DNA from 3 places in the Acidovorax sp. GW821-FHT09A11 genome. Region 3 is predicted to be linked to each of the others. Evidence: predicted binding sites of a transcription regulator. Region 3 holds the regulator's gene; each other region holds the start of a gene.
The links. The regulator FNR, encoded in region 3, switches genes on or off when oxygen is low (the NO sensors DNR and NnrR bind a similar motif). The targets are predictions, from matches to a motif close to TTGATNNNNATCAA.

Region 1 (10,112 bases), 240 kb from region 3:
GGAACATGACCCACAGCGTGCCGCTGATGGCGATGGCCACGAATACCACGGTGAAGATGGTGGACAAGAGGGTCCATCCTCCCTCGACCTTGCCGTTCATGTGCAGGAAATACACCATGTGCACCAGGATCTGCACCACGGCGAAGGCGCCCAGCACCAGCACGGCGGTGTTGCGGTCGGCGATCACCTTGGCCATGACCAGCCAGAAGGGGATGGCCGTGAGAACGACCGACAGCACGAAGCCGATCGTGTAGTCGCGCAGGCTGCTGTGCGGCCCCACCTCATGGGGGTGATCGCCGTGGCCGTGGGCATCGTGTGCGTGTGTGTGTTGCGCGCTCATGGTTACAGCACCCCCATCAGGTACACAAAGGTGAAGACGCCGATCCAGACCACGTCCAGAAAGTGCCAGAACATCGACAGGCACATCAGGCGGCGCTTGTTTTCATGGATCAGGCCATGCTTGCCGATCTGCACCATCAGCACCACCAGCCATACGAGGCCGAAGGTCACGTGCAGGCCGTGGGTGCCCACCAGCGTGAAGAAGGCCGACAGGAAGGCGCTGCGCTGGGGCGTGGCGCCCTGGTGGATCAGGTGGGCGAACTCATAGAGTTCGAGGCCCAGGAAGCACAGGCCGAAGAGGCCCGTCACGGCCAGCCACAGCAGCGTGCCCTTGGCGTCGCCCAGCTGCTTGCGCAGCATGGCGAAGCCGAAGGTGATGGACGACAGCAGCAGGAAGGCCGTGTTGATGGCCACCAGCGTCAGGTCGAACAGCTGCGCGCCGGTGGGGCCGGCCGCATAGCTGCGGCCGAGCACGCCGTAGGTGGCGAACAGGGCGGCGAAGATGAGGCAGTCGCTCATCAGGTAGAGCCAGAAGCCCAGGGCCGTGCCGTTCTCGGGATGGGGCTCGTGCGCCAGGTGGTAGTCGCGCGGCGCGAGCGCCGCGCTGGCGGCGCCTGCCGCGCCGGGGGTGTATCGGATATCAGACATGGCTGGCACGCAGTTGTTGGGTGCGGTGGTTTTCCGTCTTGGCCACGGTGGCGGCCGGGATGTGGAAGTCGCGCTGGTAGTTGAACGTGTGGATGATGGCCGCCAGGACCACGGCCGCGAACGACACGCCCGCGAGCAGCCACATGTGCCAGATCAATGCGAAGCCCAGCACCAGGGACAGGGCCGAGATCACGGCGCCCGATCCGGTATTGGCAGGCATGTGGATGGGCTGGAAACCGGCGAGGGGACGCCGGTAGCCATGCTTCTTCATGTCCCACCACGCGTCGATCTCGTGCACCACGGGCGTGAATGCGAAGTTGTAGTCGGGCGGGGGCGAGGACGTGGCCCATTCCAGCGTGCGCGCGTCCCACGGGTCGCCCGTGTGGTCGCGCAGCTCTTCGCGCTTCAGGTAGCTCACCACGATCTGGATCAGGAAGCAGGCAATGCCGGCCGCGATCATGGCCGCGCCCACGGCTGCGATCACGAACCAGATCTGCAGGGACGGGTCTTCGAAATGGTTGGCACGGCGCGTGACACCCATCAGGCCCAGCACGTACAGCGGGCCGAACGCCACCCAGAAGCCCACCACCCACAGCCAGAAGGAGCGCACGCCCCAGGTGCGGTCCAGCTTGTAGCCGAAGGCCTTGGGGTACCAGTAGTTGATGCCCGCGAACAGGCCGAACAGCACGCCCCCGATGATCACGTTGTGGAAGTGGGCGATCAGGAACAGGCTGTTGTGCAGCACGAAGTCGGCCGGTGGCACGGCCAGCAGCACGCCGGTCATGCCGCCGATGGCGAACGTCACCATGAAGGCCACGGTCCACATCATGGGCAGCTCGAAGCGGATGCGGCCCTTGTACATGGTGAACAGCCAGTTGAAGATCTTCGCGCCCGTGGGGATCGAGATGATCATCGTCGTGATGCCGAAGAACGTGTTCACGCTCGCGCCCGAGCCCATGGTGAAGAAGTGGTGCAGCCACACCAGGTACGACAGGATGGTGATCACCACCGTGGCATACACCATGGAGGTGTAGCCGAACAGGCGCTTCCTGCAGAACGTGGCCACCACTTCGGAGAAGATGCCGAAGCACGGCAGGATCAGGATGTACACCTCGGGGTGGCCCCAGATCCAGATCAGGTTCACGTACAGCATGGCGTTGCCGCCCAGGTCGTTCGTGAAGAAGTTGGTGCCGGCATAGCGGTCCAGCGACATCAGCACGAGCGCGGCCGTGAGCACCGGGAACGAGGCCACGATCAGCGCGTTGGTGCACAGGGCCGTCCAGGTGAAGACGGGCATCCTCATCAGGTTCATCCCCGGCGCGCGCATCTTGATGATGGTGACGATCAGGTTGATGCCCGAGAGCGTGGTGCCCACCCCCGCGATCTGCAGCGCCCAGATGTAGTAGTCCAGCCCCACGCCGGGGTCCTGCGCGCCGAGGTTGGACAGGGCCAGCCAGCCGGAGGTGGAGAACTCGCCCAGGAACAGCGACACCATCACCAGCACGGCGCCGGCCGTGGTCATCCAGAAGCTGAAGTTGTTGAGGAACGGGAACGACACGTCGCGTGCGCCGATCTGCAGCGGCACGAGGTAGTTCATGAGGCCCGTGACCAGCGGCATGGCCACGAAGAAGATCATGATCACGCCGTGGGCGGTGAAGATCTGGTCGTAGTGGTGCGGCGGCAGGTAGCCCATGTTGTCGCCAAAGGCCATGGCTTGCTGCAGGCGCATCATCACGGCGTCGGCAAAGCCGCGCAGCAGCATCACCACGCCCAGGATCATGTACATGATCCCGATCTTCTTGTGGTCGATGCTGCAGATCCAGTCGCGCCACAGGGTGCCCCACAGGCGGAACCTGGTGATGGCGGCCATCACGGCCAGCCCACCCAGCACGGTGGCGACAAAGGTCCAGAGCACGATGGGCTCGTGCGCCATCGGTATGGAATCCCAGGTGATGCGGCCCAGGGCCCAGTGGGGTGCGGTAACAGGTGAGGAGGACATGGCGGTCAGTCTTCTTGGGCGTGGGCGCCGGCGGCCGGCAGGGCGGGGCTGAGGCGGGTCATTGGGCGGCGGTGCTGCGGGTGGAAATGGCGTGGCGCGACTCGAGGGCGGCCACCACCTGGGCGGCGTTCTGCGAGGTGCACACGTCCTGGGGCAGGTTCAGGCCCATGGCGCGCACGTAGGCATCGCCACCGTTCTCGTCGATGGCCATCATGTGGTGCATGCACATCTTGCCGTCCTCGACGCAGCGGTTGAGCACCTTGTCGTACAGGCCTTCTTCCACGCTGGCAAAGCGCTGCACGGGGTCGCGTTCGCTGGGCTTGGCCAGGGCCATGTAGGCCTGGCGGGTCAGGGGCTTGCCCTCGGACCGGGCCCTGGCGACCCACTGCTCGAAGTCGCCCTGGACCAGGCCGTGGAACTTGAAGGTCATGCCCGAAAAGCCCGAGCCGCTGTAGTGTGACGCCATGCCGTGGAACACGCCGGGCTGGTTGATCACGGCGTTCAGCTCGGTCTGCATGCCGGGCATCGCGTAGATCATGCCGGCGAGGTCGGGCACGTAGAACGCGTTCATGGTGGACGTGGCCGTGAGCTTCAGGAGAATGGGCCGGTCCACCGGCGCCGCCAGTTCATTGACCGTGGCGATGCCCAGCTCGGGATACAGGAACAGCCACTTCCAGTCCATGGCCACCACCTGCACTTCCATGGGGGTGGATTGCGTGTCCAGGGGCTTGGTGGCCGAGATGCGGTCCAGCGGACGGTACGGGTCGAGCTTGTGCGTGCCGATCCAGGTCAGCGCGCCCAGGGCGATGATGATCATGAGCGGCACCGTCCAGATCACCAGCTCCAGGGTGGTGGAATGGTGCCAGTCGGGGTCGTAGTCTTCCTCGGTGTTGGCGGTGTTGTTCTGGCGGTACTTCCAGGCAAACCACAGGGTGAGGGCGATCACCGGCACGATGATGATGAGCATCAGCAAGGTGGCCTGGATGACCATGTGGCCCTGCTGGGCCGCGATGTCGCCCGCCGGGTTGAGGACCACCGCCTTGCTGCAGCCGGCCAGGCCGCCCAGGGCAGCAGCGGCGGCGAGCCAGGCAGGCCCGCGAAAGTGAGGAAGTTTGAACATGTGAAAGGCGCTACCAAGGCGTTGATTCGAGGGTAAACGCGGATGTCGGGATACCGCAGAATGTAATATCGCTAGCTTTTTTGTCCATTGGACATTTTGTCCAGGGTCAAAGGTTGTTGCCCCCCATCCAGGGCATGGGGGCAGAGCCGGCGTTGTCCTGCACGGCGCCCTGGCCCAGGCGTACTTGTCCCGGGGCAGGCTTGCGGGTAAAACCTAGGTACCCGGTGCCTTTGCGGGCAGCGCGATCCCTGAAAATCAGGCGGACGAGCCCAGCCGTCCTGGTTTTTTCCGACAACGACAAGGAGTCCTGTTCATGAGCAGCCCCGCCTCTGCCACCTACCCCGCGGCCGGCTTCGAAGAAAGCCCAGCCTCTCTCTCCCGGGCGGACACGCATGAAGATGTCACTCCCAGCGAAATCGCCGTGGGCGTGATCATCGGGCGGTCGTCCGAGTATTTCGACTTCTTCGTTTTCGGGATCGCCTGCGTGCTGGTGTTCCCGTCGTTCCTGTTTCCCTTCATGTCGCGCCTGGATGGCACGCTCGCCGCCTTTGCGCTGCTGGCCGTGGCGTTCGTGGTGCGGCCCGTGGGCACGGCCATTTCCATGGCCATCCAGCGGCGCTGGGGCCGGGGCACGAAGCTGACCATCGCGCTGTTCCTGCTGGGGGTGTGCACGGTGGCCATGGCCTTCCTGCCGGGTTACAAGGACGTGGGCATGACCGCCATCGTGGTGCTGCTGATCCTGCGCATCGGCCAGGGGCTGGCGCTCGGCGGCTCGTGGGACGGCCTGCCGTCGCTGCTGGCGATGTCCGCCCCCCGGCACCGCCGGGGCTGGTACGCCATGATCGGGCAGCTGGGCGCGCCGCTGGGCTTTGTCTTGGCCGCGGGCCTGTTTGCCTATCTGTACAGCAGCCTCACCGTCGAGGAATTCCTGGCCTGGGGCTGGCGCTATCCGTTCTTCGTGGCGTTCGCGGTGAACGTGGTGGCCTTGTTCGCCCGCCTGCGCCTGGTGGTGGGCCAGTCGTACGCCGAACTGCTGCAGGAGCGCGAACTGCAGCCCGTGCCCGTGAGCCGCGTGGTGCGCGACGAAGGCAGCAATGTGCTTTTGGGTGCTTTCGCCGCGCTGGCGAGTTTTGCGCTGTTCCATCTGGTCACGGTGTTCCCGCTGTCGTGGATCACGCTGTACTCGGAACAACCCGTCACGCAGATTCTGGGGGTGCAGATCGTGGGCGCCTTCCTGGCGGCGGGGGCCATCATGGTGTCGGGCTGGCTGTCGGACCACCTGGGCCGCCGCAAGCTGCTGGGCGGCATGGCGGTGATGATTGGCGTGTTCAGCTTCATGGCGCCGGTGCTGCTCAACTCCGGCGAGGTGGGCAGCACCATGTTCCTGCTGCTGGGCTTCGTGCTGCTGGGCCTGTCGTACGGCCAGGCTTCTGGCACGGTGACCGCCAATTTCTCGCCCCAGTACCGCTACACGGGCGCCGCCTTGTCGGCCGACCTGGCCTGGATCATTGGCGCCGCCTTCGCGCCCCTCGTGGCCCTGTACCTGTCCTCCCAATTCGGGCTGCTGGCGGTGACGGTGTATTTGCTGTCCGGCGTGGCCTGCACATTGGGTGCCCTCAATCTGAACCGCCGCATGGAGCGGCGCGACCGGTAGCAATGGCGGGTATTTTGCTATCGAATAGATAGCTTCTGGCGCTTGCCCATCAAGCGCTGGAGGTCAAAAAGCCAAAGAAAAAGCGCCCGGAAGTACCGGGCGCTTTGTTTTTGGGGCTCAGTCCTGCGGCCTGAAACCGATGGTCAGGGAAGGCGGCACGCGTCCATCCACGTCGCGCGGCAGGGTCTCGGTCTTGTCCAGCGCGCGCAGCACGGCTTCGTCCCAGGCCTTGTTGCCGCTGGACTGCACGAGGCGCTTGCCGACGATGGTGCCATCGGGCGACAGGCGCACCTCCACCTCCGCGCGCGGGTTGCCCGAGATCGCATCGGGGTACACGATGTTGGGCTTGACCTTGGCCGCCACCTTGCCGCCGTAGCTGCCCGAGGGGCCGGCGCTGCGCTGCGCGGTGCCGGTGGCATTTTCGCTGCCGGTGGCGCCCGCCAGGCCCTGCATGCGCCGCAGGTTGTCCTCGCGCTGCTTGGCCAGCTGCTTTTCCTCGGCCTCTGTCCTGCGCTTGGTGGCTTCTTCCGCCTTGCGCTTGTCTTCGGCCAGCTTCTTTTGCTTGTCCTGCTCGGCCTTCTTCTGCTCGGCCAGCTGCTTTTCACGCTGCTCTTTTTCCTTTTCCTTTTGCAGGCGTTCCTTCTTCTCCTGCTCCAGGCGGTCGCGGCGCTCGTCTTCCTTGCGTTCACGTTCGCGCTTTTCACGCTCCTGCTGCTGTTCGCGGGCCTTTTTTTCCTGTTCCAGGCGCTTCTTTTCACGCTCGATGGCGATGTCGGCCTCGCGCGTGTCCGGCGGTTCCACCGCGCGGGGCGGTGGCGGTGGTGGCGGCGGCGTGGGGGTGCGGACTTCGGGGGGAGCGGGCGGCGGTGGTGGGGGCTCCACGGCACGGGGCGCGGCCTGCTGGGGCACGGCGGCCCAGAGCTCGGCCTCCACCGCGGGCTGGTCGGCGCTGCTCTTCCAGTTCACGCCCCAGGTCAGCGCGCCGATCAGCACCGCGTGCACCAGCACCGCCAGCGTGATGGCGCGCAGGCGTGCCGGCGGGCGGGGCGGGGCAAACTGGTCGCGGTCGGTGTGGGCGTGCATGGGCGGTGAGAGTGCGGAGCGCGGTTTCGGTTCAGCCGCCCTGCTTGACGGACAGGCCCACCCGTTGCACGCCCGCCTTCTGCAGGGCGTCCATCGCCTTCACCACGTTTTCGTACTGCACACCCTTGTCGGCGCTGATGACCACCGCGCTCGCGCTGTCCGCGCCCTGGGCCTTCTGCCAGCGGCTGGCGGCATCGCCGATCTCGCGCTGGCTCAGGCTGCGCGTGGCCTCGGGCGTCTTGAACTGGAGCGAGCCGTCCTTGTTGACGATGACCTGGGCCACCACCTTGGGCATGTTCTTGCCCTTGCCCACGCTGGGCACGTCGACCACGCCGGGCGTGAGCATGGGGGCCGTCACCATGAAGATGATGAGCAGCACCAGCATCACGTCGATGAACGGGACCATGTTGATCTCGTTGATGGTGCGGCGGCCTCGGCCGCGGGATGCCATGGCGGGCATGGTGTGGCGCTCCTGCGGTTAGTGGCCGGAGGCCGATGGGGCGGGGGCCGCCGGGTGCGCGCCCAGGTTGCGCTGCAGGATGTTGGAGAACTCCTCGATGAAGGTCTCCTGGTGCGTGGCCACGCGGTCGATGTCGCGCGCGAAGCGGTTGTAGGCGATCACGGCCGGGATGGCGGCGAACAGGCCGATGGCGGTGGCCACCAGGGCTTCGGCGATGCCCGGCGCCACGGTGGCCAGCGTGACCTGCTCCATGCCGGCGAAGCCGGTGAACGCATGCATGATGCCCCACACCGTGCCGAACAGGCCCACGTACGGCGAGACCGAGCCCACCGAGGCCAGGAACGACAGGCTGGATTCGACCACGTCCATCTCGCGCTGGAAGCTCGCGCGCATGGCGCGACGTGCGCCGTCGAGCAGGGTGCCGGGGTCCACGATGCGGCGCTCGCGCAGCTTCTGGTACTCGCGCATGCCGCTGGCGAAGATGCGTTCCATGGGGCCGGCCTGCTTGGCGTTCTGCGCGGCGCTGGCGTACAGGTCGTTGAGGCTGGTGCCCGACCAGAACTCGCGTTCGAAGTCGTCGTTGAGCGTCTTCACGCGCTTCAAGGAAAACAGCTTGCGGAAGATGGCCGCCCAGCTGGCGACCGACACGCCCAGGAGCAGCAGCATCACGAGTTGCACCACCCAGCTGGCGTGCAGCACCAGGGAGATGATGGACATGTTTTGGGAGTTCATGGTGAGAGTTGTTCCAGGAGGGTGCTCGGTATTCTTGCAGGGCACATCGTCGCGGCATCGACCCATCCGATGCGGATGGTGCCTTCGGTCAGCAACAGGGGAGGCTGTTCGGTCATCTGCTCTGGTTTCAGGAGCGCCTGCTGCACTATTGTCAACGATGCGCGGCCTGGGGCCTGCAGGGCGGCGGTAACAATCAGTTCATCGTCCAGCCGGGCGGGCCGGTGGTAGCGCAGCTGCGCATCGGTTACGACAAACATGCCGCCGGTTTGTTCCCGCAATCGCTGCTGGCCCACGCCCAGCGAGCGCAGCCATTCGGTCCGGGCGCGCTCGAAGAACTTGAGGTAGTTGGCATAGAACACGATGCCGCCGGCATCGGTGTCCTCCCAGTAGACGCGGATGGGGAACTCAAAGCCCATGGTGTCACCCGAGGAGCCTGCGCAGCCGTTCCACCGATTCCTGCAGCTGGGCCATGGAGTTCGCGGTGGAGAAGCGGATGAAGCGCTCGGGCTCTGCCGTGCCGAAGTCACGCCCCGGCGTCACCGCGATGTGGGCGCGGCGCATCAGCTCAAACGCGAAGTCCCAGCTGCCGTTCACGCCCAGGCGCTGTGCGGCCTGCGTGCAGTCGGCCCAGGCGTAGAAGGCGCCGTCTGGCATCACGGGCACGGAAAGGCCCAGCGATTGCAGCGCGGGGATGAAGAAGTCGCGCCGGGCCTTGAACTCGGCGCGGCGGCGTTCGTACTCGGCGATGCTCTCGGGCTCGAAGCACGCCAGCGCGGCATGCTGCGACACGGTGCTCGCGCAGATGAACAGGTTCTGCGCGAGGCGCTCGACCACGGGCACCATGGCCTCGGGGACCACCATCCAGCCCAGGCGCCAGCCCGTCATGTTGAAGTACTTGCTGAAGCTGTTGATGCTGATGATGTTGTCGTCGATGGCCAGGGCCGTGTGGCCAAACTCTTCCTCGTACGACAGGCCCAGGTAGATCTCGTCGATCAGGGTGATGCCATCGTGCGCGCGCACCACGTCGTGGATGCGGCGCAGCTCGCCGGGGGCGATGGAGGTGCCCGTGGGGTTCGATGGCGATGCGAGCAGGACACCCCGGGTTTTTTCGCCCCAGGCGGCGCGCACCTTGTCGGCGCTGAGCTGGTAGCGCTCGGCGGCCGTGGTGGGCACGAGCACGGCCTTGCCCTCGGCCGCGCTCACGAAGTGGCGGTTGCACGGATAGCTGGGATCGGGCATCAGGATCTCGTCGCCCGATTCGATGAGCGCCAGGCACGCCAGCTGCAGCGCGGCCGAGGCGCCGGCCGTCACCACGATGCGGCGCGCGGGCACGTTCACGCCAAAGCGGCCCTGGTACCAGCCGCTGATGCGTTCGCGCAGCGCATCCAGGCCGAGGGCGTTGGTGTACTGGGTCGCGCCGCCGTGCACGGCGCGCATCGCGGCCTCCTGCACCAGCGGCGGCGCTGTGAAGTCCGGCTCGCCGATGTTCAGGAAGATCATCGGCTCGCGCGTGCCCGCCACTTCGCGCGCCAGGGCCTGCGCGGCCTTGGCCACCTCCATTACATAGAACGGTTCGATGCGCTCGGCGCGCGTGGAAAACTTCATGGAAAGGCGTCCTGCCCGTGCTGGCCGGGTGTCGTTTGAAATGGAAGGGGGAATGGGGGCGCGCCCGCCGCCGCTCCGTGGCGGCCCGGCGCGCCCGGGAGCTCAGGCGCCGTCAGCGGATGCCCCGGATGGGGGGGCGGTGGGGGCGGCCGCCGCGCCGCCAGCCTTGTCCGCCGCCACTTCCAGCGCGCGCAGCTGGGGGGCCAGGCCGTTGAGCACGGCATTCACATACTTGTGGCCGTCGGTTCCGCCAAATTCCTTGGCCAGTTCGATGCACTCGTTGAGCACCACGCGCCAGGGCACGTCCAGGCAGTGCTGGAACTCGTACACGCCGATCCACATCGTGGCGTGCTCGATGGGCGAGATTTCGGCCATCTTGCGGTCCAGCAGCGGGGTGATGAGCAGGTCCATGTCGGCGGCGGTGGCGATGCAGCCGTGCAGCAGGGCGTCGTAGTGCACCGAGTCCGCCTTG
Region 2 (10,112 bases), on a different contig from region 3:
CGGCCTCGCGCTCGATCTGCAGCTGGATCAGGCGGCGGTCGAGCTTGTCCATCACCTCGGGCTTGGAGTCCATCTCGATCTTGATCTTGGAGGCGGCCTCGTCGATGAGGTCAATCGCCTTGTCGGGCAGGAAGCGGTCGGTGATGTAGCGGTTGGACAGCTCGGCCGCGGCCACGATGGCCGGGTCGGTGATGTCCACGCCGTGGTGCACCTCGTACTTTTCCTGCAGGCCGCGCAGGATGGCGATGGTCGCCTCCACGGTGGGTTCGCCCACGAGGATCTTCTGGAAGCGCCGCTCCAGCGCGGCGTCCTTCTCGATGTACTTGCGGTACTCGTCGAGCGTGGTCGCGCCCACGCAGTGCAGCTCGCCGCGCGCAAGCGCTGGCTTGAGCATGTTGCCCGCGTCCATCGCGCCCTCGGCCTTGCCCGCGCCCACCATGGTGTGCAGCTCGTCGATGAAGACTATTGTTTGCCCCTCGTCCTTGGCCAGTTCGTTCAGCACGGTCTTCAGGCGCTCCTCGAACTCGCCGCGGAACTTGGCGCCCGCGAGCAGCGCCGCCATGTCCAGCGACAGCACGCGCTTGTTCTTGAGCGACTCGGGCACCTCGCCGGCCACGATGCGCTGGGCCAGGCCTTCGACGATGGCCGTCTTGCCCACGCCGGGCTCGCCGATGAGCACGGGGTTGTTCTTGGTGCGGCGCTGCAGCACCTGGATGGCGCGGCGGATCTCGTCGTCGCGGCCGATCACGGGGTCGAGCTTGCCGATGCGCGCGCGCTCGGTCAGGTCGATGCAGTACTTGGCCAGGGCGCCGCGCTGGCCCTCGGCCTCGGCACTGTCCATCTTCTGGCCGCCGCGCACGGCGTCGATGGCGGCCTCCAGGCTCTTGCGCGTCAGGCCGTTGTCCTTGGCGATCTTGGCGGCCTCGCCCTTGCTGTCGATCACGGCCAGCAGGAACAGCTCGCTGGCGATGAACTGGTCACCGCGCTTGATGGCCTCCTTCTCGGTGGCCTGCAGCACGCGGCCGAGCTCCGGGCCGCCTTGCACCTGCTCGTTGCCCTGCACCTGGGGCAGGCGCTTGACGGCGGCCTCGGCCGCAGCCAGCAGGCCGGGCACATTGGCGCCCGCGCGCTGCAGCAGCGCCTTGGGGCCGTCGTCCTGCTTGAGCATGGCCACGAGCATGTGCACGGGCTCGATGTAGGCGTGGTCATTGCCCAGGGCGATGCTCTGGGCATCGCTCAGGGCTTCCTGGAACTTGGTGGTGAATTTGTCGAGACGCATGGTGGATGTCCTCCGAATTGCAGAGCACTTGAGGCGGGGTATGCCTGATTTCAAGACACTGCCCCCGCCCACCGATTGACCTGCGTCAGCGAATCATCCAGCCGATGGCTTCCCCATTAGCTACCATTTTTATAGCTGCCAGCGTTTTACCATCAAGCGCTAGCGGCTGATTTCTCTCGAAACTCCGGACCAGGTACCGGCCCAGTGGGCCCGCAGGGCCGTGCGCCGGCCGCCCCGCAAGGCCAGCAACCCCAGCAAGGCGGCCAGCCCACCCAGGCCCCCGGCCGACAGCGTGGGGATCGCCACCGGGCCAGGCGCCAGCAGCACGGGGACGACAGGGTCGTTGATGGTGCCATCCTGCGCGCCAAAGCTGTCGTCCCCCCAGCCACCGTCCGTCACATCGTAGGCCACGGTGTTGCCGCTGATCTGCAGGTTCACGGGGTCGTAGTATCGGCTGGAGGAGGGGCTGTCGGGTGTGGGCCCGTACTTCTTCACGGTGAAGCCCGTGAGGTCTGGAAAGGTCACCGCCACACGCACCGTCTCACCCGGCTGGCAATGGATGAGCCGCAGGCGGAACGCCCCGTGCGGCAAGGTGGCGCCGGGGTACGGCGCCGGCGCCGCCACCGGGCCGGTGCCCGCCAGGTCCAGCTGGCAGCCCGTGCTGCCATCCACCACGCCCACGTTGACGGGCCCCGACCCGGTGTTCGTCGGTGTGGGCAGGGTTTCAAAACGCGCCTGCACGGTGCAGGCGGCCGTCACCGCTGCCGTGGTGTAGGTGCTACCGGCCAGGCTGCCGCCACAGCCCGCCACGGACGCGATGCGGTAACCCGCGCCGGGCGTGACGGTGAAGGCCTGCGTCTGTCCCTGCGCCACGTCGACCGTGCCGGCCGGGCCGATGCTGCCACCCGAGCCCGCCAGGGCCGTGACCGCGTGCCGGACCGTCTGGTCGCGGACCACGGTGATGGTGTACGTCCGGCGGGCCACGCCGTTCTGCGCGAGCACCTCCACCTGGATCACATTGGCACCCGGCACCAGGGCCAGGGGCGGCGTCGCGGAGCCGCTGGCCACGGGCGTGCCGTTCACGGTGATGGAGGCCCCGGCATCGGCGGCGACGGGCGTCAGGGAAAGCGCGGTCACCGCATGCGGCACGCCAGCCGCATACGCCACTACCTGCGGCTGGAACGCGGGGCTGAGGACACCCTGCGACAGCGCCAGGGACGCCAATGCGGCATCGGCCGACGGGGAGGCATTCATCAGCACCGTGATGCCCGCGATACCGTTGGCAATGGCGACGTCCGGCCTGCCGTCGCCATTGAAATCGGCCACCGCCATCTGCTCGGCCGTGCCTCCGGCGAACCGCGCGACAGGCAGGCCCAGAGCGCCCACCCCGGCCTGCCCGCGCAGGATGGCGATCCCACCCGACGCGTCGGCGCCCACCACGTCGGGCAGCCCGTCGCCATCGAAATCCGCGGCCGCGAGCGCCTTGGCCGCGAGCCCTGCGCCGTACTGTCCCACCACGCCCATCGCCTGCCCGGGCGCCGCGGCCAGGGACGCGATCTGCGTGCCGGCGGCCGTGAACACCCCCGCCCGCCCCGCGACGCCCCACCCCGCGACCGCGCCCAGCGGGCCGGCCGAGACTGGCAGGTAGACCGGCTCCAGCGGCTGCGAAGCGGCGGACAGCGAAGTGCCCACGGTGCCCGCCGAGGTCGCGGCCACCAGGTCGGTGCGCCCATCCTGGTTGACATCGACCGGCGCGAAGCCCCGCACGCCCTGCCACACCGTCATGTCCAGCATGTCGACGGCGCCTAGGGGCGTGACGCCCACCCATCGGATGGCTTCGAGCGAGCTGGTCGTCTCCAGCGCCCACACGGCGGCATGGGCAGGGTAGCCCGGCCCGCGAAATGTCCCGGTGACGATCGACCTGGGCGACAGCCCGGTAAAGAAACCCTGGCCCGCCAGGGAGAAGTCGCCCGCCCCCCGGCCCAGATAGACCATGACGCTCCGGTCGGTTTCGCTGACCACCGCCAGGTCCGCGTGACCATCCCCGTCGAGGTCGCCAGCGGCCAGCGCGCGCACCTGCGCCCCGGTATCGAGCCGCGTGGACAACACGAAGCCGCCCTGGCCATCGCCCCGCAGGATCCAGACGCTGGATTCATCCGCGTAGGCGACGGCCAGGTCGATCCGCCCGTCCTCGTTGAAGTCGGCCACCGCCACCGCGCGCGCGTCCCGCTCGGGGATGCCGTAGCTGCGTGCGGCGGCAAAGCGGCCCGCGCCGTCTCCCAGCAACCGGACCATTCGCCCGCCCCACCCGTTGGCCACGGCAATGTCCGGGTGGCCGTCGCCGTTGAAATCGGCCACCGCCAGGGTGCTTTCGTCATCACCCACCGAGTACTCCTGGCCCCCTGCGTTGAAGCCGAACCCGCCACCGGCGAGGCCGGGCCACACCACAACGGTGCCGCTGGAGCGCGCGAGCACCAGGTCCGCCCGTCCATCGCCCGTGGCATCCACGATGGCAGCGCTCGAAAACCATCCGGGGGAGCCCACGCCGCGGCGTGAAAAGTTTCCCGTGCCGTCCCCGGTCAGGAGGATCGGGCTGGCCGAGGTGTTCTGCACCAGCGCCAGGATGTCCAGGTGGCCGTCTCCGTTGGCATCGCCGACGGCCACGAAAGGCACGTACTCATCGCCCGTCAGGCGCTGGGCCGCCGCGAAGCCGCCCGCGCCGTCTCCCCGCAGCCAGAAGACGCCATCGCCCGAGCCCACCACGATGTCGGCATGCCCGTCTTCATTCCAGTCGCCCGAGACGATGCGTGTCGTCGACACACCCATGCCGATCTCCGTGCGGGGACGCCCATCCAGCCGGCCTGTCCCGTCGCCCCACAGCACCGAAACCCCCTTGGCCGCGCCCGAGAAGACCGCAACGGCCACGTCCAGCCGCCCGTCGCCATCGAAGTCCGCCACCGCCAGGCCATAAGGATTGGGGCCGGCGCCGAAGGCGGTTGCTGCAGACAGCCCGCCATGGCCGTCGCCCAGGCGGACCGTGACGGTGCCTTCGTTGAAGCTGGCCACCGCGATGTCCAGATGCCCATCCCCATTGAAGTCGGCCGCCACCAGGCCGTAAGGGGCCGCGCCCACGCCGAACGAACCCGCGGCCGAAAAGCCCGCAGCGCCGCCGGTATTGAGCAGGATCCTGACGGTGTTGTCTTGCCGGTCCACCACGGCAAGGTCCGGCTGACCGTCTTCATTGAAGTCGCCGCGCGCCGTCTCGCCGAGCAGCCCCCCCAGGGAAAGGCTGCTGGCGGCGACAAAGGCCACGTCGGCCCGGGCCGGGCCCGAAAGCGCCAGCATGAGCCCCACGGCCGCCAGGCACCATCGGCACGCGCGTGAAAATGCCCGCGCTTGAAGTTCCATGACACATTCCTCCCTGTCAGCCCTCGCCGGGCAGAAGAAAGGTGCCAGCGGGACAGCAGGCGATTCTCAAAAGGGGACCAGCGCCGCACAAGTCCAAAGATTGCATCGATCTGCGAAACCGCCGGCCTGGCGCGCGGCTGCAGCGCCGGCAGCAGGGGCATTCCGGCCGGCCGGCGGGTGCGTTCAGGCGTTGGTGGCCACGATGCCCCAGCGCGCCAGCGCAGCGTCGTCGCTCACCCGCGCGTCCACCCAGCGCGCGCCCTGGGCGGTTTCTTCCTTCTTCCAGAACGGGGCCTGGGTCTTGAGGTAGTCCATGAGGAACTCGCAGGCCTGAAAGCTCTGGCCCCGGTGTGCGCTGGTCACGGCCACCAGCACGATCTGGTCCAGCGGTTGCAGCAGCCCCACGCGGTGGATCACGCGGGCGCCAAAGATGTCGAAACGCCGGAACGCCTCGTCCACCATGGCCTCGATGGATTTTTCGGTCATGCCGGGGTAGTGTTCCAGCTCCATGGAGGACACCTGGTCGCCTTCGTTGCGGTCGCGCACCGTGCCCACAAAGCTGCACACAGCGCCCACGCCCTTGTTCTCGCGGCGCAGGGCGGCGATTTCGGTGGACAGGTCAAAGTCCTCGGTCTGGATGGAAACGCGGGGCAAGGTCATGGCAGAAGCTCTCTACAGGGCGAATGGCGGCAAGGCGGAATGGCGCGGCGTGGCCGCTTACGGCGAACGGTGCAGCCGTGGCGCGGCCAGCAAGGCACGCTCTTCTTCCACCACCTTGTTCAGCTGCGCCAGCGCGGGCGAAGGGGGCAGCTGGGCCAGCAGGGTCTGCAGCCGGGTGACGTCGCCGACGGTGGGTGCCACCTTGATCTGCGCGATGGCGGCGGGCAGGTTGCCGCCGCGGACCAGCGCCAGCACCTTGGAGGGCCATTCACTTTTGTTGCGTGCCATAGATTGGTAAAAAGGTTTGTCTGTACGATTCGCCCGCACTGTACCCGTACTGCAGCCACCCTCGCACCTTAAGCCCATGGCCACACAAACGATCGAGACCGATCTCTACAAGCTCTACCCGTCCCCGCGCAACACGGTCCGCGATGTGTTCAAGCACCAGGTCTTCGTGCCCCATCCCTACGCCATCATCGACCTGGAGGTGATGGAGCTGGCAGGCAAAACCACCCTGTTTGGGGCCTGCCGCCTGTCGGACATGAAAATGGGCCAGGTGGTGACCTTCGAGCTGGCCGCAGACCAGGCCAAGTTCGAGCGCCTGTTCACGCCGGACTGAAACAGCAACCCTGCACCGCAACACGCGCCATGGACCTGCAAGAATCCTTCGAAGCGCTCGACTCCCAGGCTCCGGACACCTACACCCAGGCCGTGGAGGCCTACTGCGACGGCATCCTGCGCCTGCACTGGAACGAACGGCTCATCAACAAGATCTTCGGCCGGGCGCTGCAGTCGCACGCGGCGGGCCGGCTGGTGGTGCAGCACTACCAATGGCAGCTGCGGGGCGCGCCACGCCCCACGCTGACGCTCCTGCAGCAACGCATGCCGGGGGGCGCCCGCACGCTGGCCACGTTCTTCGCCGTGCTGCGGCTGGCGGGCATGGTGGCGGTGGACACCGATCCCGCCGACCGCCGGCTCCGCTACCTCGCGCCCACCCCCCGGCTGCTGGACGGCCTGCGCACCTGGGTGCGGCACCACCTGCACTGCGCCGAGGCCCTGGGCGCCCTGCCCGCGGGCCATGCGCAGCGGCTGGACAGCGACGCGGACTACTTTGCCGCCTTTCTGGCCGGGGCCGACCACATCCTGGATCGCCTGGCCGAAACCCGGGGCCGCTTCGGCGGCTGGGACTGGTTTGACCAGCGCGAAGGCGGCGGGCGCATTGCCATGCTGCTGCTGCGCGAACACTGCCGGGTGCACCGCCCCGGCGATCAAGGGCCCACGCCGTTTGCCCTGCGCGCCAGCGAGCTTGCGCAGCGCCTGGGCTTTTCGCACTCGCATGTGCGCAACCTGGTCAACGAGGCAACGGCGCAGGGCCACCTCACCCAGGATGCCCCCCGGGGCCTGGTCGCGCTCACGCCCCGCTTTGAGGCTGAACTGCGAATCTGGCTGCAACACCTGCTGGGCTGGTTTGCCGAGACAGCGGCCATGGCGCACAACCACCTGCAAACCTGCTCGCAAGCCCCCGCGCACCACCAAGCCGCGGATATGCAAAGCCCCTGACTGAACCGCTCTGGCGGGCATTTTTTCTGCCGCCTGATCGCTCCCACCATCTACCCAGCCATGTACGACGACAACCAGATCCACGTGCCGCCCTCCTTCATGGCGGTGTACACCGACACCCGAGGACGCCTGACGGAAAAGGCAGACGGCGTGCGCGCCCGCTACGAGCTGTGCGAAGACCTGGCGGGCCACCTGGTGGAACACGCACAGACGCTGTACCACGTGCAGGCGCCTTCCGAGGCCGAGATCCTGCGGCGCATCCATGCGGGGCTGTGCACCCTTGAATCCGGCGTGTCGGTGCCCGAGGCCACATGGATCGTCACGCGCCTGGCCGAACTGCTGGCGTGGCCATGTCCCGGGCTGGTGCCGCCCCAGCCTGAACCTGCACACGATGCGGCCCAGCCACCGCAGGCAGGCTGACCACTCTTGGGACACGGCAGGCGCTTCGCTATACTGCGGCCCATGTCCACACACACCCCCTTTGCCATGACCGCAGCACCTGCGGTGGCGTTGCGGTGCGTGGGCAAAGCCAAAAAACCAGAGCTCATCTGACCGGAGCTGTGGTTCCGTCCGGATGAGCGACGGAACCACCTGGTAGAGAAATTCCCTTTTTTCTTTTCTCTTTTCACTCCCCGGCATTCCGCACGCACTCCCTCCGGACGGTTCTTCCCCTGGTCGAACCCTGAAAGGATGCTTCGCATGTCTGCCACCGATACCGCCACCTCCCACCAGCCGCCGTTCAGCGGGCTCTGGATCGCCCTGGTCACGCCGTTCAAGGGCGGCGCCGTGGACCATCCGGCCCTTGCCGCCCTCACCGCCCGGCTGTGTGCCGACGGTGTTTCGGGCTTCGTTGCCTGCGGCTCGACCGGTGAGGCTGCGGCCCTCGACAAGGCCGAGCAGCTGCAGGTGCTGGAAACAGTGCTCAGCGCCGCACAGGGTTTGCCCGTGGTGATGGGCGTGTCGGGCTGCCACCAGGGCCAGGTGCTGGAGCAGGTGCAGGCCCTTGCACACTACCCGGTTGCGGGCCTGCTGGTGTCCGCCCCCCACTACATCCGTCCCTCGCAAGAAGGCCTGCTGCACTGGTTCCGCACGCTGGCCGACGCCAGCGCGGCGCCCGTGCTGATTTATGACATTCCTTACCGCACGGGCGCCACGCTCACCACCGAGACGCTGCTGGCGCTGGCAGGGCATCCGCGCATCCAGGCCATCAAGGACTGCGGCGGCAACCCCGCCAAGACGCAGGCCCTGATCGCCGATGGCCGGCTGCAGGTGCTGACGGGCGAAGACGCGCAGATCTTCCATACGCTGGCCCTCGGCGGCGCGGGTGCCATCTCTGCCTGCGCGCACTGGCAGACACCGCGTTTCGTGGAGTTGATGGCCCTGCTGCGCCTGGGCGATCTGCCCGCAGCCCGCGACTTGTGGCAGGCCCTGCAACCCTGGGTGGAAGCGTGTTTTGCAGAGCCCAACCCTGCCCCGCTCAAGGCCATGCTGTCGCACGCAGGGGAGATCTGCAATGGCCTGCGGGCACCCATGACGGCGGCCTCCAAGGCATTGGAGCAGCGCCTGCGGGCGCTGCTTGGCGTCAGCCGCCCGTAACCGGAGGGAAAAACGCCACCTCGGCCCCCTCGGCCAGGGTGGCGGATTCGTCGCTCAAGGTCTGGTTGAGCGCCATGCGCACCGCCCTGCCGCGCGCCAGGCTGCTGGCGTGGGCGCCGCCGCGTGCGATGAGTTCGTCGCGCAAGGCACCCAGCGTGGTGGCGGAGGTCTCCAGTGCCTCGCTGCCCTGCCCGATGGCCTCGCGGATCGAGGCGAAGTAGCGCACGGTGATCTTTTTCATCGCCGGGCCGCCCCAAGATGAAAAGCGGCCCCCTCGGGGGGCAGCGACCACACACAGTGGAGAGCGTGGGGGTGGTTTCTCATGACAACAACTCCGCAAAGGAGATAAATCGCACCGTATCGCCAGATGCAATGGTCTGGCCCGCCGGGTTGTCCACCACGCCATCGCCCCACGCGGCAGAAGTGAGCACGCCCGAACTCTGGTTATTGAACAGATCCAGCCCGCCCGCCGCGTTGTGCCGCACACGCAGAAACTCGCGGCGTTTATCGGCCTTGGGCCAGGTGAAATCAGCGCGGGCAGCAATGGATTGAGGAGCCACATCCTGCACACCCTGCAGGCGCAGCACAAACGGCCGCACCAGCAGCGCAAACGTCAGAAAGCTCGACACGGGATTGCCCGGCAAGCCCATGAAATGGGCCGCGCCAATGCGGCCGTAGGCGAAGGGCTTGCCGGGCTTCATGGCGATCTGCCACAGGTCCAGCGTGCCCAGCGTCTCCACGGCGGGCTTGATGTGGTCTTCCTCGCCCACGCTCACGCCGCCGCTGGTCAGGATCAGGTCGTGTGCGGCACTCGCCTCGCGCAGGGCGTCGATGGTGGCGTCGCGCCGGTCGGGCACGATGCCGAAGTCGGTCACCTCGCAGCCCAGGCGCAGCAGCATGGCGCGCAGGAAGAAGCGGTTGCTGTTGTAGATGGCGCCAGGGCGCATCAGCTCGGGCGGTACCTGGCCGGGCATGACGAGTTCATCGCCCGTGGAGAACAGCGCCACGCGGGGGCGGCGGGCCACCTGCAGCTGGTGCAGCCCGATGCTGGCGGCCAGCCCCAGCTCGGCCGGGGTGAGGCGTGTGCCGGCCGGCAGCACCACGGCACCCCGGGTGATGTCCTCGCCCGCACTGCGGATCCATTGGCCCCGCCGGGGCACGGCGTTGATGCGCACCTGGCCCAGGCCGTCCTCCATGGCCAGGGCTTCGCAGTCTTCCTGCATCAGGATCGCATCGGCCCCGGCAGGCACGGGCGCGCCCGTGAAGATGCGGGCGGCGCTGCCCGGCACCAGCGGATCGCCCGCGCTGCCCGCCGCAATGCGCTGCGACACGGGCAGCACCACCCCCACGGCCGGCACATCGGTGTAGCGCACCGCGTAGCCGTCCATGGAGCTGTTGTCCTGCGGGGGCACCTGCAGGGCCGAGACGCAATCCTGCGCCAGCACGCGGCCGTCCGCATCGAAGGTGGTGACCGTCTCGGTGCCCTGCAGGGGCGCGGCCTGCGGCAGCAGGTCCGCCAACGCTGCGTCGAGGGGCTTCAAGGGGTTGTTCGGGCGGTTCATGCGAGACCCGCTCCATAGAGTTCGCAGTCGTAGTCGAAGCGGTGCTG
Region 3 (10,112 bases):
GCAGCAAGCGCACCGGACCCGACCTGCACCGCGTGGGCGGCAAGTACAGCGATGAGTGGCACCGCATCCACCTGAACAACCCGCGCGACGTGGTGCCTGAGTCGAACATGCCCGCCTATCCCTGGCTGGAAAAGAACGCGGTGGACCCCGCGAGCGTTGCGCCGCGCATGAAGGCGCTGCGCACCGTCGGCGTGCCCTACACGGACGAGCAGATCGCGGCATCCGCGGCCGACGTCAAGGGCAAGACCGAGATGGAGGCGCTGGTCGCCTACCTGCAAGTCATGGGCCGTGCGCTCAAGTAAAGGAGGTTCGCAATGGACATCACCACCATGCGCATCGTCGCCACGCTGGCCTCGATGGCCTGCTTCGTCGGCATCTGGGTCTGGGCCTACCGGGGCCGCAACAAGGCCCGGTTTGACGAGGCCGCTCGGCTGCCCTTTGAACAAGATTGACCCCCACCAGAACGAGAACACCCCATGAGTGACTTCACCAGCAATTTCTGGTCGGTCTTTGTGACCACGCTGACCCTGGTCGGCATCATCGCCTGCGGCATCCTGCTATGGATGGCAGGCCGCAAGAAGGTGATGGCCACGGCCGACAACACCACGGGCCACGTCTGGGACGAGGACCTGGTCGAAATGAACAACCCCCTGCCGCGTTGGTGGGTCTGGCTGTTCGTCATCACCATCGTCTTCGGCTTCGGCTACCTGGCCGCCTACCCAGGCCTTGGCAGTTTCACCGGCAAGCTGAACTGGACGCAGAAGGGCGAATACGAAGCCGAGATGGCCAAGGCCAAGGCTGAACTGGAGCCGCTGTATGCCCGTTTCGCCTCGATGAAGCCGGAAGACGTGGCCAGGGACCCGCAGGCCCAGGCCATTGGCGAGCGCCTGTTCATGAACAACTGCGCTCAGTGCCATGGTTCCGACGCGCGCGGCAGCAAGGGTTTCCCCAATCTGGCGGACGGTGACTGGCTCCATGGCGGGGCGCCCGAGAAGATCCGTGAAACGATCGAGAAGGGCCGTGTGGGCAACATGCCTCCCATGGCGGCCGCAGTGGGCACGCCCGAAGACGTGCGCAACCTGTCGCACTATGTGCTGAGCCTGTCGGGCAGCCCGCACGATTCGCTGCGTGCTTCGCTGGGCAAGTCCAAGTTCACGGCATGCGCGGCCTGCCATGGCATGGACGGCAAGGGCAACCAGGCGCTGGGTGCCCCCAATCTGACCGACGACGTCTGGCTGCATGGCTGGGGCGAGGCGGCCATTACCGCCATGGTCAACAACGGCAAGGTCAACCAGATGCCGGCCCAGGCCGACAAGTTGACGGAAGCGCAGATCGGCGTGCTGTCTGCGTACGTATGGGGCCTGTCCAACGGCAAGCAGGCTGCCGCGGTGCGCTGATCCGGGCCGGGTGGTGCGCCCCCTGGCGCTGCCCCCGGTTTTTTGCCCCATTGCTGAAGACACACCAAGCCAATAGGTCGACACCACCATGAAGCCACCCAGCGGGCCAGCCCGCAAGGTCATTCCGATTGCACCGGTTGCATCCGATGCCTCGTCCGAGGGCGAGATCGTCTCCTTGTACGAAGCGCAGAAGAAGATTTACCCGCGCTCCATCAGTGGCCTGTTCGCACGCTGGCGCTGGGGCATGGTGTTTCTCACGCAACTGGTCTTTTACGGCCTTCCCTGGTTCGAGTGGGGGCAGCGCCAGATGGTGCTGTTCGACCTGGGGGCACGGCGGTTCTATATTTTCGGGCTGGTGCTCTATCCGCAGGACTTCATCTATCTCACGGGCCTGCTCATCATCTCGGCGCTGTCGCTTTTCCTGTTCACGGCCGTGGCGGGGCGGCTGTGGTGCGGTTTCGCCTGTCCCCAGACGGTCTACACCGAAATGTTCATGTGGATCGAGCACAAGATCGAAGGCGATCGCAGTGCCCGGCTGCGGCTGGACAACGGGCCCTGGACCTTCGAGAAGATCCGCAAGAAGTTTCTCAAACAGGTGGTATGGATCACCGTGGCGCTGTGGACGGGGTTCACGTTCGTGGGCTATTTCGTGCCCATCCGCGAGCTCGGCGCGGAACTGCTGGCGCTGCAGGGCAACTGGCAGATATTCTGGGTGCTGTTCTACGGCTTTGCCACGTATGGCAATGCGGGCTACATGCGCGAGCAGGTGTGCAAGTACATGTGCCCCTACGCGCGCTTTCAGAGCGCGATGTTCGACCGGGACACCCTGATCGTGAGCTATGACGTGGAACGCGGCGAGCCGCGCGGCCCGCGCAACAAGACGATCGACCACAAGGCCAAGGGCCTGGGTGACTGCATTGACTGCACCCTGTGCGTGCAGGTGTGTCCCGTGGGCATCGATATCCGCAAGGGCCTGCAGTACGAGTGCATTGGCTGCGGACTGTGCGTGGATGCGTGCAACACGGTGATGGACAAGATGCACTACCCCCGGGGGCTGATCCGCTTTTCCACGCAGAACGGCGTGGCGCAGCGCTGGAGCCAGTCGCAGATCCTGCGGCGCGTCCTGCGGCCTCGCGTGCTGATCTACACCGCCGTGCTGGTGGCACTGTGCGTGGGCATGATGGCCAGCCTGGTCACCCGCACGCCGCTCAAGGTGGATGTGGTGCGCGACCGCGCGGCCCTGTCGCGCATCGTGGCGGGCGGCAAGCTGGAGAATATCTACCGCCTGCAGATCATGAACGCCACCGAAGGCCCCCAGCGCTACCGCATCGGCGCCCGCGGCCTGGACGGGCTGGAGGTGGCCTCTGAAGCCGAGGTGGACATTGGCCCCGCGGAGTCCCGGTGGGTGGCCGTGCGCCTGCAGATACCGTATGGCTCCGCGCCCCCGGGCTCCCATGCCGTGCAGTTCGATGTGCAGGCGGTGGGCGCTGCGGCCCATGTGACCGAGAAGTCCGTATTCCTGGTGCCCCGATGAGGCGACGTGCACCCCGGTGCACGGCCCCGGGGACGTTGTATGACCGAGAAGATTTTTGAGGAGCAAGCACCCATGCCATCCAATCCAGCCATCGGCTCCGCCCCCGCCACCGCTGCGCCCTGGTGGAAATTCGGCCACGTCTGGCTGATCATCGCCGGCCCTGCCATCGTCATCGTGGCGGGCTTTGTCACGCTGTGGCTGGCGATTTCGCGGCCAGACCCCGTGGTCGCCGAGGACTACTACCGCCAGGGCATCGAAATCAACAAGACGCTGGAGGCTCCGGAGAAGAGCCTGGCCCCGGCCATGAAGGGCCGCAACCACGCGGCGACACCGGTTCAGGACCAGCCACGCTGAAACCCCTGGCCGAGCAGCGGGTCTGCGCGGCCTTACCAGGAGACAACCCCGATGTGGACGCAACGCCTGATGTGGATTGCATGGCCCGCCTTTCTGATGGCGGGCGCGATGGAGATGCTGGTTTTTGCGATGGTGGACCCGCAGGACCTGCATTGGTTCGGGCAGCCGCTGGCCCTGTCGCGCCAGGGCGTCTACACGCTCGCGTTCTTTGCGTTCTGGGCCATCACCATGGCCTCCAGCGCGTTGACCACGCTGCTGGCAATGTCGCCCTTTGAACTCAACCGCTGCCCCGTGCCCGAAGGCGAGCGCCCTGATGATTGCCGAAAGACATCATCCTGCCCTTGAACAGCGCACCGGCCGGGCTCCGGTGGCAAGGCGTTGCCGGGACGGGCGGACCTGGCTCGCCTTGCTCAGTGGCAGGCGGACTGGTTGTTCACGATGCGCTTGAGCGCGTCGGTCTCGAGGATGCGGACATGGCGCTGCTTGACTTCGACAATGCCTTCTTCCACAAACTTGGAGAAGGTGCGGCTCACGGTCTCGAGCTTGAGGCCCAGGTAGCTGCCGATCTCCTCGCGCGTCATGCGCAGCACCAGCTCGGACTGCGAGAATCCGCGGGCGTGCAGGCGCTGCACCAGATTGAGCAGGAACGCTGCCAGGCGCTCCTCGGCACGCATGCTGCCCAGCAGCAGCATCACGCCGTGTTCGCGCACGATCTCGCGGCTCATGATCTTGTGCACGTGGTGCTGCAGCGCGGTGACCTCGCGGGACAGTTCCTCGATGCGGTCAAACGGCATGACGCAGACCTCGGCGTCTTCCAGGGCCACCGCATCGCAGGTGTGGTGGTCATTCACGATGCCGTCCAGGCCGATGATCTCGCCCGCCATCTGGAACCCCGTGACCTGGTCGCGCCCGTCCTCGGTGGCCACGCAGGTCTTGAAAAAGCCGGTGCGGATGGCATAAAGCGAGGTGAACGACTCACCATTGCGAAACAGCGTGCCGCCGCGCTTCACCTTGCGGCGAACTGCAACGACCTCGTCGATGCGGTGCAGTTGCTCTTCGCTCAGGCCCACCGGCATGCACAGCTCGCGCAGGTTGCAATTGGAACAGGCGACTTTGATGGTGAGCGGGTTCATAGGCACAGGGCGGAGTTAGGTTTCGAGCATACCGCCCGATGGCCGAAGAGGGAGTCTCTTGGAGGGCGGGCAGGCGACTGACATGCATCAAATTGTCGCTGTTCCGGCCACTCCATCACTTGATTCATGTCAAGGACATGGGGGGCAGCTTACGGCACAGTCAAGGTGTACGCAAGGATTCGCCCCATGACCGCTGTTTCGCCTGACCTGCTGCGCCGTTTTGACGTACCAGGCCCCCGCTATACCTCCTATCCGACGGCCGACCGGTTTGTGGAAGCCTTCGGCCAGGAGGACTACGCCCTCGCCCTCGAGCAGCGCCGCATGGGCACCCTGACCAAGGCGCTGCCCTTGTCCCTGTATGTGCACATCCCCTTTTGCGAGTCGCTGTGCTACTACTGCGCCTGCAACAAGATCATCACCAAGCACCACGACCGGGCTGAAGTCTATCTGCGCTATCTCAGCCGCGAGATCGATCTGCACACGGCGCACTGCGGCACGGGCCAGGTGGTGAGCCAGCTGCACCTGGGCGGCGGCACCCCCACCTTCCTGTCGGACGATGGCTTGCGGGAACTCATGGCGATGCTCCAGCGCAGCTTCACCCTGGCGCCGGGCGGGGAGTACTCTATCGAGGTGGACCCCCGTACCGTCAATGCCGACCGGCTTGCCGTGCTCGCGGAGCTTGGATTCAACCGGCTGAGTTTTGGCGTGCAGGATTTTGACCCCGAGGTCCAGAAGGCGGTGCACCGCATCCAGCCCGCCGAACAGGTGTTTTCGCTGGTGGAATCCGCGCGCTCGCTCGGCTTCGAATCGATCAATGTGGACCTGATCTACGGGTTGCCGCGCCAGACGCCGGAGTCGTTCGACCGCACGCTGGCGCAGGTGGTTCAGTTGCGGCCTGATCGCATTGCGCTGTATGCCTATGCCCACCTGCCGGAGCGGTTCAAGCCCCAGCGCCGCATCCTCTCCGCCGAACTGCCCGCAGCCTCCGGCAAGGTGTCGATGCTCTCCCGTTCGCTCGACGCGTTCATGGGCGCCGGCTATGTGTATGTGGGGATGGACCACTTCGCGCTGCCGGAGGACTCGCTGGCCGTCGCCAAGCGGCAGGGCCGCCTGCACCGTAACTTCCAGGGCTACAGCACCCAGCCCGACTGCGACCTGATCGGCCTGGGCGTGTCGGCCATTGGCAGGGTCGGCGCCACCTACAGCCAGAACGCCAAGACCCTGGATGAGTACTACGACCTGCTGAACCAGGGGCGTCTGCCTGTGGTGCGTGGCCTGGCCCTGACGCGGGACGACCTCGTGCGCCGCGCCGTCATCATGTCCTTGATGTGCCAGGGAGAACTGCTGTTCGAGCCCATGGAACAGGCCTGGCTCCTCGATTTTCGGCACTATTTCTCCGCCGAACTGGCGCAACTCGACACCATGGCCGAGCAGGGGCTGGTCAAGGTGAGGCCCGACGGTGTCGAGGTCACGGCCATGGGCTGGTTCTTCGTGCGCGGCATCGCCATGGTTTTCGACCGATATCTGCAGGCAGACCGCAACCGAGCGCGTTTTTCACGCATCATCTGAATCCCATGCTTGCAACGGTTGCCTCGACTGCCTTGTTGATGGGGCTCGTTGGCGGGTCCCATTGCCTGGCCATGTGCTCGGCACCTTGTGGCGCCGTGGTGGGGCAGGGGAGCGCGGGCTGCGCATCCGCCCCGGGCGCCGGGGCGCCGGCGGAGGGGGCTCCCCCGAAGGTGCAGGCGGTGCGGTGGGCACCGCGCGGTGGCGTGGCCCGGCGGGCCGTGGCCTTTCATGCGGGCCGCCTGACGGGATATGCGCTGGCGGGCGGGCTGGCCGCCCTGGCCATGGACAGCCTGGCGTGGCTCACTCAGCAGACCATGGCACTGCGCCCGGCGTGGACCTTGATGCACGTCGCGGTGATGGCGTGGGGGCTGATGCTGATGGTCCAGGCGCGGCAGCCGCTCTGGGTGGAGCAGGCGGGCCGTGGCGTGTGGGAGCGCGTGCGGCCTCTGGTCCGTGCCCCGGGAGGCATTCTTGCCGCGGGGTTTCTCTGGGCGCTGATGCCCTGTGGCTTGCTGTATTCGGCGCTGCTGGTGGCTGCCTTGAGCGGAGGGCCCCTGGAGGGCGCATTGTCCATGGCGCTTTTTGGCATTGGCAGCGGCGTCTGGCTGGTCGGCGGGCCCTGGGCCTGGACGCGGTTGCGGGCCCGGCTCAACACCGTGCGCGCGGACTGGGGGACGCGCGCCGCCGGTGGCCTGCTCTGCGCGGTGGCAAGCTGGGCACTGTGGATGGACCTCGTCTACAAACCCTCGCTGTGGTGCCGCTAGCGTGCATTCGGGCCGCGGCGGCCTGAGGGCGCGGCGGTTTCGGTAACCCACATCCCCATGAGGGGGATTGCCCCGCCCCGCGCCTTCGGGCAGGCAAGTGTTGCCGTGCCGCCGCGGCGCGGGTGGGCTCCTTCGACAAGGCCTTCGAACTGGCGATAATCTGTGTAACTATTGGTGGCATTCACGTCTCCATGTTTCGCGCGCCCCGAAGTGAACTCCTCCATCCTCATCGATATCAGCCAACTGCGCGTCGGCATGTACATCCAGCTCGATGTGGGCTGGATGCACCATCCGTTCCCGGTGAGCAGTTTCCGGGTGGCATCGGCGGACCAGATCGCGACGTTGCGGGAACTGGGGCTCACCGAGGTGCGATACGTCCCCAAGAAAAGCGATCCGGAGCAACGGGAGCTGGTTCCGGCCGCCTGGAGCGTGCCGGAGATGACGGTGCCCTCGGCCCAGGGACCGGATGCCCCCGGCGCCACGGCCACCGTGGACCCGGAGGCGCAGCGCCGGCGCGAATTGCTGGAGGCGCAGAACCGCACCTTGGCGGCCTGCAACCAGCGGTTCGGAGAGGCCACCCGGCAGTACCAGGCACTCGAACGCGTTGCGTCCGAGCACCCGGACCAGGCCCGCACCAAGGGCGATGCGCTGGTGGCTGGCTGCGTATCGGAACTCCTCGAGAACGGTGACTCCGTCATCCGGTTGCTGTCGGAGGGCGTTGGCGAGCGCAATGCCCTGCACCCCATCAACGTGATGGTGATCTCCCTGCTGCTGGGCCGTGCCCTGGGCATGAAGAGCTCCGAGCTGCATGATCTCGGCATCGCGGCCCTGATCCATGACCTGGGCAAGCTCAAGCTGCCGCCGAACCTGCGCCAGCCCACGCCCTCGATGATCCCCATGGAGCGAACGCGCTACGAGTCCCACGTGGGCGAGTCCGTGGCATTCGCCACGCGCATGGGGCTGCCCGAAGCGGTGCTGACGGCCATTGCGCGGCATCACGAAATGGCCGATGGCAGCGGGTTCCCCCTGCGGCTGTCGGGGCCTGACCTGGGACGGGCGGGGCAGGTGCTGGCGCTGGTCAACCGGTACGACCGCATGTGCAACCCGGCCAACGGCGTGGATGCGCTCACGCCCCACGAGGCGTTGTCCGTCATCTTCGCGCAGCTCAAGGCGCGCTTCGATTCCGTGGTTCTGGGGGCATTCATCCGCATGATGGGGGTGTACCCGCCGGGCTCCATTGTCCAGTTGGTCAATGACCGCTATGCGATCGTTGCCTCGGTCAACTCGTCGCGGCCCCTGCGGCCCAAGGTCATCGTGCACGATTCCCGTGTGCCCAAGGACGAAGCACCGATCCTGGACCTGGAAACGGTGCCCGAGCTGGGCATCCGGCGCAGCCTCAAGCCCGCGCAGTTGCCGCGCGATGCGCTGGACTATCTCTCTCCCCGTCAGCGCATCTGTTACTTTTTCGAGCGTGCGGTCAGTCCCGGCAATGAAGAGGCAGGTTCGTGAGGGTTTCGCAATCCCACGGCTGGCTTGACGCGCTACAGGAAGCCGTCTGGCTTGTCGATGAGGCCAGCCTGCTCATCCTGCACGCGAATGCCGCCGCGCAGCGGCTGGTAGGGACCCCCGTGTCCGCCATGGTCGGTGCATCGGTGCTCGGCTTGGCCACCACGCCGCAGGACCAGGCGTTCTGGGGGGAGCCCGCCGAGGTGGTGGCGGGCGGCATCCATTCCCACACCCGTCTTCTGCGTGCGGATGGCACGCTGGTGCCCGTGGACCGGCAGGTAAGCCGCGTGCCCTGGGGCGCGGCGGGCGGCGATACGGTGTACATGCTGAGCATGCTGGACCGCAGTGCCCAGGAGGCCACCGAGCGCGAGCTGGAAACCCTGCTGTCCGAACTGCGCGCCACCCTGGACTCCGCGGCCGACGGCATGCTCGTCTGCAGCCTTGATGGCCGGGTGCGGGCGTTCAATCAGCGCCTTGCACAGCTGTGGAACATTCCGCGCGACCTGCTCCTTGAGCGTGACGATGGGGCGGTGTATGCCCACATGGCCACGCAGGTGAACGATGCGGCGGCCTATTCGGAGCGCCTGGCCGCGATTGCGCGCGAGCCGATGCAGGAGAGCACCGACATCCTGGTGCTGCGCAACGGCGCGGTGCTGGAGCTGCGCACGGTCCCCCAGTTCAGCCAGGGGCGGCCGGTGGGGCGTGTGTACTCGTTCCGGGACATCACCCGGCAGACCGAGATACAAGCCAGCCTGCGCCTTGCCGCCAGGGTGTTCGAATCCAGCCTGGACGCGATCTTCATCGCCGACAGCCAGCACCGGGTCCTGCGCATGAACCCGGGATGCGAGCGCCTCGTGGGCCCGTCGGCCAAGTCGTTCGAGGGCAACACGGCGGCCTCTCTCTTTGGCGGCGGCCCCGATGCGGCGTTCATGGAACAGGTGCTGCAAGGCTGGTCCAGAGAAGGCTTCTGGGAAGGCGAGCTGTGGCTTCCCCGGGACAACGGGACCTATTGCGCGGTGCAGCTGTCGTGGGTGGCGTTGCGCGACGACGAGGGGCGGCTGGTGCAGAGCATCGGCTTCATGCGCGACCTGACGCTGCAGCATGCGGCCCAGAAGCGCATCGAAGAGCTGGCGTACAGCGATGTGCTCACAGGGCTGCCCAACCGGCTGCTTCTGTCGCAGCGGGTGGACACGGCCATCCAGGGCGCCCGCCAGAGCGACACCGGTTTCGCGATCCTGTTCCTGGACCTCGACCGTTTCAAGATCATCAATGACTCGCTGGGCCATCCCTTTGGCGACCGGGTGCTGCAGCTGGTGGCCGAGCGATTGCAGGCCTGCCTGCGCCAGACGGACATGCTGTGCCGGCTGGGCGGGGATGAGTTCGTCATCTATCTGCACGGTGGGGATGCCGTGGTGGCCGAGAGCGTGGCGCGCCGCATCCTGGACGACATGCTCAAGCCCTTCATGCTCGACGGCATGGGTTTCTCCATCCAGTGCAGCATCGGCATGGCGCTGTACCCGCAGGACGGGGCCACGCTGGACGACCTCATCAAGCAGGCCGATACCGCCATGTACCGCGTCAAGGAGCGCGGCCGGGGCAGCTATGGCTTCTACCAGCCGCAAATGAACGCCAACCTGCTGTCGCGCATGCAGATGGAGCATGCGATGCGCCAGGCGCTGGGTCTGGACCGCATGGCGGTGCACTACCAGCCGCAGGTCAACATGGCCACGGGGCGCATCACGGGCGCCGAGGCCCTGATCCGCTGGACCGACCCTGAATTCGGCGCGGTCTCGCCCGGGCAGTTCATCCCCCTCGCGGAGGAGTCCGGCTACATCGTCACGCTGGGTGCCTGGGT

Region 1: a site for FNR is predicted at 4,203-4,216, ahead of cyoA (ubiquinol oxidase subunit II). Genes of this name have one in related genera too.
Region 2: a site for FNR is predicted at 1,355-1,368, ahead of clpB (ATP-dependent chaperone ClpB). Genes of this name have one in related genera too.

The regions. Positions count from the first base shown of each region.
Region 1 covers NZ_JBWKPS010000002.1:621,264-631,375, reverse strand. The annotation lists gene cyoD (cytochrome o ubiquinol oxidase subunit IV) at 1-340, opposite strand, end outside; gene cyoC (cytochrome o ubiquinol oxidase subunit III) at 343-987, opposite strand; gene cyoB (cytochrome o ubiquinol oxidase subunit I) at 980-2,986, opposite strand; gene cyoA (ubiquinol oxidase subunit II) at 3,045-4,106, opposite strand; gene AC07PV_RS07000 (MFS transporter) at 4,420-5,760, shown strand; gene tolA (cell envelope integrity protein TolA) at 5,878-6,843, opposite strand; gene AC07PV_RS06990 (ExbD/TolR family protein) at 6,875-7,303, opposite strand; gene tolQ (protein TolQ) at 7,322-8,035, opposite strand; gene AC07PV_RS06980 (YbgC/FadM family acyl-CoA thioesterase) at 8,032-8,451, opposite strand; gene AC07PV_RS06975 (pyridoxal phosphate-dependent aminotransferase) at 8,456-9,640, opposite strand; gene nusB (transcription antitermination factor NusB) at 9,743-10,112, opposite strand, start outside.
Region 2 covers NZ_JBWKPS010000005.1:72,879-82,990, forward strand. The annotation lists gene clpB (ATP-dependent chaperone ClpB) at 1-1,279, opposite strand, end outside; gene AC07PV_RS14660 (IPTL-CTERM sorting domain-containing protein) at 1,439-4,687, opposite strand; gene AC07PV_RS14665 (molybdenum cofactor biosynthesis protein MoaE) at 4,871-5,347, opposite strand; gene AC07PV_RS14670 (hypothetical protein) at 5,405-5,635, opposite strand; gene AC07PV_RS14675 (hypothetical protein) at 5,712-5,966, shown strand; gene AC07PV_RS14680 (hypothetical protein) at 5,996-6,907, shown strand; gene AC07PV_RS14685 (hypothetical protein) at 6,968-7,327, shown strand; gene dapA (4-hydroxy-tetrahydrodipicolinate synthase) at 7,607-8,503, shown strand; gene moaD (molybdopterin converting factor subunit 1) at 8,490-8,744, opposite strand; gene AC07PV_RS14700 (molybdopterin molybdotransferase MoeA) at 8,824-10,065, opposite strand; gene mobB (molybdopterin-guanine dinucleotide biosynthesis protein B) at 10,062-10,112, opposite strand, start outside.
Region 3 covers NZ_JBWKPS010000002.1:379,501-389,612, reverse strand. The annotation lists gene ccoO (cytochrome-c oxidase, cbb3-type subunit II) at 1-302, shown strand, start outside; gene AC07PV_RS05845 (cbb3-type cytochrome oxidase subunit 3) at 315-452, shown strand; gene ccoP (cytochrome-c oxidase, cbb3-type subunit III) at 477-1,397, shown strand; gene ccoG (cytochrome c oxidase accessory protein CcoG) at 1,486-2,931, shown strand; gene AC07PV_RS05830 (FixH family protein) at 3,004-3,285, shown strand; gene AC07PV_RS05825 (hypothetical protein) at 3,337-3,630, shown strand; gene fnr (fumarate/nitrate reduction transcriptional regulator Fnr) at 3,696-4,418, opposite strand; gene hemN (oxygen-independent coproporphyrinogen III oxidase) at 4,605-5,987, shown strand; gene AC07PV_RS05810 (sulfite exporter TauE/SafE family protein) at 5,993-6,751, shown strand; gene AC07PV_RS05805 (cyclic di-GMP phosphodiesterase) at 6,962-8,260, shown strand; gene AC07PV_RS05800 (sensor domain-containing protein) at 8,257-10,112, shown strand, end outside.